DNA from 2 places in the Streptomyces sp. SID1328 genome. Region 2 is predicted to be linked to the other one. Evidence: predicted binding sites of a transcription regulator. Region 2 holds the regulator's gene; the other holds the start of a gene.
What was found. Region 2 encodes HrcA, which represses chaperone genes, less so after heat shock. Its sites were predicted from a motif close to TTNGCACTCNGNNNNNCNGAGTGCNAA; they were not measured.
Positions count from the first base shown of each region.

Region 1: groES (co-chaperone GroES) is a predicted target of HrcA. The motif match lies at 1,578-1,604, and genes of this name have one in related genera.

Region 1 covers NZ_WWKH01000384.1:1,567-4,747, reverse strand. Annotated here, with positions in the region: gene groL (chaperonin GroEL) at 1-1,005, opposite strand, end outside; gene groES (co-chaperone GroES) at 1,123-1,431, opposite strand; gene GT030_RS11305 (hypothetical protein) at 1,643-2,218, opposite strand; gene GT030_RS11300 (polysaccharide deacetylase family protein) at 2,257-3,171, opposite strand; gene GT030_RS11295 (methyltransferase domain-containing protein) at 3,154-3,181, shown strand, end outside.
Region 2 covers NZ_WWKH01000957.1:295-3,475, reverse strand. Annotated here, with positions in the region: gene GT030_RS30790 (nitronate monooxygenase) at 1-23, opposite strand, end outside; gene dnaJ (molecular chaperone DnaJ) at 101-1,240, opposite strand; gene hrcA (heat-inducible transcriptional repressor HrcA) at 1,241-2,257, opposite strand; gene GT030_RS30775 (MBL fold metallo-hydrolase) at 2,427-3,149, shown strand.

The DNA of each region.
Region 1 (3,181 bases), on a different contig from region 2:
GCCGTCGACGATCGTGGTGTCGTCCTTGGTGACGGTCACGCGGCGGGCGGTACCGAGCACGTCCAGGTCGGCCTGGTCGAGCTTGAGGCCGACCTCCTCGGAGATGACGGTGGCGCCGGTGAGGACGGCCATGTCCTGCAGCATCGCCTTGCGGCGGTCGCCGAAGCCGGGGGCCTTCACCGCGACGGCGTTGAAGGTGCCGCGGATCTTGTTGACCACCAGGGTCGACAGGGCCTCGCCCTCGACGTCCTCGGCGATGATCAGCAGCGGCTTCGAGGCGTTGGTCTGGATGATCTTCTCGAGCAGCGGGAGCAGCTCGGTGATCGAGGAGATCTTGCCCTGGTTGATCAGGATGTACGGGTCGTCGAGGACGGCCTCCATACGCTCCTGGTCGGTGACGAAGTACGGGGACAGGTAGCCCTTGTCGAAGGCCATGCCCTCGGTGAAGTCCAGCTCCAGACCGAAGGTGTTGGACTCCTCGACGGTGATGACACCGTCCTTGCCGACCTTGTCCATGGCCTCGGCGATCAGCTCGCCGACCTGCTGGTCCTGGGCGGACAGCGCGGCGACGGCGGCGATGTCGGACTTCTCGTCGATCGGGCGCGCGGAGGCGAGCAGGTCCTCGGAGATGGCCTTGACGGCGGCGTCGATGCCCTTCTTCAGGGCGGCGGGGGACGCGCCGGCGGCGACGTTCTTCAGGCCCTCGCGGACCAGGGCCTGGGCGAGCACGGTGGCGGTGGTGGTGCCGTCACCCGCGATGTCGTTGGTCTTGGTCGCCACCTCCTTCACGAGCTGGGCGCCGAGGTTCTCGAACGGGTCCTCGATCTCGACCTCACGGGCGATGGTGACACCGTCGTTGGTGATGGTCGGCGCGCCGAACTTCTTGTCGATGACGACGTTGCGGCCGCGGGGGCCGATCGTCACCTTCACCGTGTCGGCCAGCTTGTTGACGCCGCGCTCAAGGGCGCGACGGGCGTCCTCGTCGAACTTCAGTGTCTTCGCCATGACAGCGGGAGCCCTCTCGGAAAATCTGGGTGGATGTGCCTGCGCCCCCGGCCGCCCGGCTTCTTAACGGTCGCGGGAACCAGGGGCGCAGTGGTGAAGCCGATGCTTCGGGGTGAACTACTTCTCGATGATCGCGAGAACGTCGCGGGCCGAGAGGACGAGGTACTCGTCGCCGTTGTACTTCACCTCGGTGCCGCCGTACTTGCTGTACAGCACGATGTCGCCGACCTTGACGTCGAGCGGCAGGCGCTCGCCGTTCTCGAAGCGGCCCGGACCGACGGCGAGGACGGCGCCCTCCTGGGGCTTCTCCTTCGCGGTGTCCGGGATGACCAGGCCAGAGGCCGTGGTCTGCTCGGCGTCCAGCGGCTGGACCACGATGCGGTCCTCGAGCGGCTTGATGGCAACCTTGGAGCTGGCGGTCGTCACGATCCGACCTCCCCCTTCTGAGAATTCACGGGGTTGACTGTCTGAGGTGGCGACCAGGTCGATCCGTCGTCGCGGGTGCCGGACCTGCCCGTCGCTTTGTTGGCACTCTCGTGTGCCGAGTGCCAGTGCCGAGACTATGACCGCGGTTAGCACTCGGTCAAGCGGAGTGCCAATTGCCGTGCGGCGCGTCGGCGCACGTCGGCTCTTGGAGTCACCTCCACCGTGCTGTCGGGACGCGCGCCCCCACGATGCCCTGGAGGTAGTCCTCCAGCTTTCCCGGCGTCAGGCCCCTGCTCTGCGCCTCCTTCAGCACTCGCACCGTGCGCTCGGCCAGGGTGCCCCTGCGGTCCGGGGTCAGACGGATGATGTCGCCGGCGGTCAGGTGTCCGGGGGTGCGCGTGTAGACGAGGCCGTGCCGAGTGGTCCGGACGCGCCAGCGGACGACGGCGCCGGCGCGGGTGAAGACCGTGACCGGCAGCCGGAGTTCGCCGACCAGGGCGGCCAGCCTCCGGTCCCGTACGGCCCCCCGGTCGTAGGTCAGGAAGACGACCCGGTCGGCCGTGGCCACGTGGTCCACCGCACGGGTCCCCGCGCGCATGGTGAGGGGGCGGGTCACATGGCGGGGCGGGGCGGCCAGGGGCGCGGTGAGGCCCCAGTGGCGGTAGACGAGTTCGGACGCCGGGGCCGAGCGGCGAACGCCCTGCGCGGCCTTCTTGCCGAGGCGTTCGATGGGGTCGACCGACTGGGCGCACCCGGTGAGCAGCAGTGCCGCCGAGGCGAGCGCCACGGCCCGTGCCGCACGGCGGGCCGGCCGCGCCCGGCGCCTCACAGGTAGTCCTCCAGGCGTGCCACGGCGTATCCCTCGCGGGTGACCTTGTTGAGGAAGCGGCGCATGTCGTCGACCATCGTGCCGTTCCACTCGTCGGGGCCCCGGAAGTGGGTGAGGACGATGTCACCCTTGCGCAGTCGCCTGTCGTCCTCGCGGTACTCCCAGTGGTCGACGAAGACCTCCTCGTTCCAGATCGGCGCGTACTTGATGCCGCAGGACTTGGCCGCACGCAGGGTGTCCTGGTTGTAGTCGCCGTAGGGCGGGCGCAGCACCTCGGGGCGCCTGCCGTACTGCTTCTCCATGACGTCCTGCATGCCGCAGATCTCCTGCCGCTGCTGCTCGTAGGAGAGACCGGGCAGATACGGGTGCGTCAGGGTGTGGTTGTCGAGCGTGTTGCCGTACGCCTGGCTCTTGCGGAAGTAGCCGTAGTCGTCCTTCACCAGGTAGTCGCTGAGGAAGGCGGTGTACGGGACCTTCAGCTCACGCATCATCGAGAGGAACCGGGGGTCCTTCTCGGCGCCGTCGTCGATGGTGAGGAAGACGATCTTCTTGTCGGTGGGGACGGTGGTGAAGACCGGGGGGAGGTTCTCGTCCTCCTGGTGGTCCACCTCGAAGCCCGCGCGCGCGGTGATCCTCGGCTTGATCTTCGGCGGGGCCGGGGCCGTGAGCGGCACCTGGTCGAGCCGCCACTTGCGGGCCGCGGCCACCATGCGCCGCTGCTCCGCGAGGCGGGCTGAGGCGGCGTCGGGGGCCTTGGCGGGCCCACCCTGCCCGGCCGGCGCGGTGCCGGAGGAGCCGGGCTCCGAGCATCCGGTGAGCACGGCGGCCGCGGCCAGCACGGCGACGGAGCAACGCACGGTCAGGGAGCGGGGACTGGACCGAAATTTGTCATTTTGTCCTACATGTCGCATGGTGCCGGAT
Region 2 (3,181 bases):
AGATCGGCCAGTGCGGAGGACATGCCCGCATGGTGTCATGTCCGCCTGACAAGTCCGAATCCGGCCCGTGCACGGGGGGCGCGCTGGGCGCCCCCCGCCGTCAGCGTCCGTTGAACGCGTCCTTCAGCCGGGAGAACAGCCCCTGCTGACCTGGCTGGAACTGCCCGGTGGGCCGCTCCTCGCCGCGCAGCTTGGACAGCTCCCGCAGCACCCGCTCCTGCTCGGCGTCGAGCTTGGTCGGGGTGGTGACCTCGACGTGCACGATCAGGTCGCCCCGGCCGCCGCCGCGCAGATGCGTGACGCCCCGGTTGTGCAGCGGGATCGACTGGCCGGACTGGGTGCCGGGCCGGATGTCGACCTCCTCCATGCCGTCCAGCGTCTCCAGCGGCACCTTGGTGCCGAGGGCCGCGGCCGTCATGGGGATGGTGACCGTGCAGTGCAGGTCGTCGCCGCGCCGCTGGAAGGTGGAGTGCGGCAGCTCGTGGATCTCGACGTAGAGGTCGCCGGCGGGGCCGCCGCCGGGGCCGACCTCGCCCTCACCCGCGAGCTGGATGCGGGTGCCGTTGTCGACACCGGCGGGGATCTTCACGGTCAGGGTGCGCCGGGAGCGGACCCGGCCGTCACCCGCGCACTCGGGGCACGGGGTGGGGACCACGGTGCCGAAGCCCTGGCACTGCGGGCAGGGGCGGGAGGTCATGACCTGGCCCAGGAAGGACCGGGTGACCTGGGAGACCTCGCCGCGGCCGCGGCACATGTCACAGGTCTGCGCGGAGGTGCCGGGGGCCGCGCCCTCGCCGCTGCAGGTGTTGCAGACGACCGCGGTGTCGACCTGGATGTCCTTGGTCGTGCCGAAGGCCGCCTCGTCCAGCTCGACCTCGATCCGGATCATCGCGTCCTGGCCGCGCCGGGTGCGCGAGCGTGGGCCGCGCTGGGACGCCGTACCGAAGAACGCGTCCATGATGTCGGAGAAGTTACCGAAGCCGCCGGCCCCGAAGCCGCCCGCGCCACCGGCGCCGCCGGCCTGCGAGAGGGGGTCGCCGCCGAGGTCGTAGACCTGCTTCTTCTGCGGGTCCGACAGCACCTCGTAGGCGGCGTTGATCTCCTTGAACCGCTCCTGGGTCTTCGGATCGGGATTGACGTCCGGATGCAGCTCGCGCGCGAGCCTGCGGAACGCCTTCTTGATCTCATCCTGCGACGCGTCGCGGCGCACGCCGAGAACGGCGTAGTAATCCGTGGCCACTTACGACTCCGCCAGGATCTGTCCGACGTACCGTGCCACTGCGCGTACCGCTCCCATCGTTCCCGGATAGTCCATGCGGGTCGGTCCGACCACGCCGAGCTTGGCAACCGCCTCGCCGCCCGAACCGTAGCCGACCGACACGACGGACGTGGAGTTGAGTCCCTCGTGGGCGTTCTCGTGCCCGATACGCACGGTCACGCCCGGATCTTTGGCTTCGCCGAGGAGTTTGAGGAGCACGACCTGCTCCTCCAGGGCCTCCAGCACGGGCCGGATCACCAGGGGGAAGTCATGTCCGAAACGGGTGAGATTGGCGGTGCCGCCGATCATCAGCCGTTCCTCGTTCTCCTCGACCAGTGTCTCCAGCAGAGTGGAGAGCACTGTGGAGACCGTACCGCGATCCTCCGCCTCGAAAGCATCGGGGAGGTCCTCGACCAGTCGCGGTACGTCGCTGAACCGGCGCCCGGCCACCTTGCTGTTGAGCCGCGCGCGCAGATCCGCGAGCGGTGCCTCGCCGAACGGGGCGGGGCAGTCGACCATCCGCTGCTCGACCCGGCCGGTGTCGGTGATCAGCACGAGCATCACGCGGGCGGGCGCGAGTGAGAGCAGTTCCACATGCCGCACGGTGGACCGGGTCAGCGAGGGGTACTGCACCACGGCGACCTGCCGGGTGAGCTGCGCGAGCAGCCGGACGGTGCGGGCCACCACGTCGTCCAGGTCGACCGCGCCCTCCAGGAAGTTCTGGATCGCGCGCCGCTCGGGCGCCGTCATCGGCTTCACACCGGCGAGCTTGTCGACGAAGAGCCGGTAGCCCTTGTCGGTGGGGATGCGCCCGGCGCTGGTGTGCGGCTGGGCGATGAAGCCCTCCTCCTCCAGCGCGGCCATGTCGTTGCGCACGGTGGCCGGGGAGACGCCGAGGCTGTGCCGCTCGGTGAGGGCCTTGGAGCCGACGGGCTCCTCGGTGCCCACGTAGTCCTGCACGATGGCGCGCAGTACCTGCAGCCTGCGTTCGCTCAGCATGCGCACCTCCGTCACGTCGCCCCACGGCCCTTACGGTGTCCCGCCTGGCACTCTGCGCGTGCGAGTGCCAGACATCCCCGGCCAGTGTACGGCCGCGGGGTGCACACCGGGCAAGGTCGGTGCGGTCCGCCCGGCTTGTCCCCGGCTTGTCCCCGGATAGCGTGCGGGCATGACCGTGACTTGGGAAGACCTCGGATGGGAGCGCTTGGCGGAAGGGGTGGGCCGGTGCCGGCTGCCGGGCTGGGACTGCACGGTGGGGCTGGTCGTGGGCGCGGGCACGGCACTGGTGGTGGACGCGGGTTCGGGCCTCGCGGAGGGAGCCGCGCTGCGGGCGGCGGCACGGCGGCTGGCCGGGCGGGATGTGACCCATCTCGCGCTGACCCACCCCCACTTCGATCACGTCCTGGGCGCCCCCGCCTTCGCCGGGGCGGAGGCCTACGGCGCGGTCGGCCTCGACGTGGTGTTCCGCCACGAGCGGGAGGCGCTGCGGCGGGACGCGGTCGAGCACGGGGTCCCGGCCGGGGAGGCAGAGGCCGCCGTACGCGCCCTGGTGCCGCCCGCGCACGCCGTGTCCGGCGAGTGGACGCTCGACCTCGGCGGCGGCCAGCAGGTGCTGCTGGCCAACGTCGGGCCGGGGCACACCGCCCACGACCTCGCGGTGCTGGTGCCCGGCTCCCCCGAGGTCGTCTTCTGCGGCGATCTGGTGGAGGAGTCCGGCGAGCCGCAGGCGGGCCCGGACGCGGTGCCGTCCCGCTGGCCGGACGCGCTGGACCGGCTGCTGAACCTCGGCGGCGGGGACGCGCTGTACGTACCCGGTCACGGAGCGGCGGTCGACGCGGCCTTCGTACGACGCCAACGCGACGCCCTGGCAGCGCGTTTCGGCGTGTCCTGAGCACCGGCCCGCGACTTCTCTTATCGTCTGCT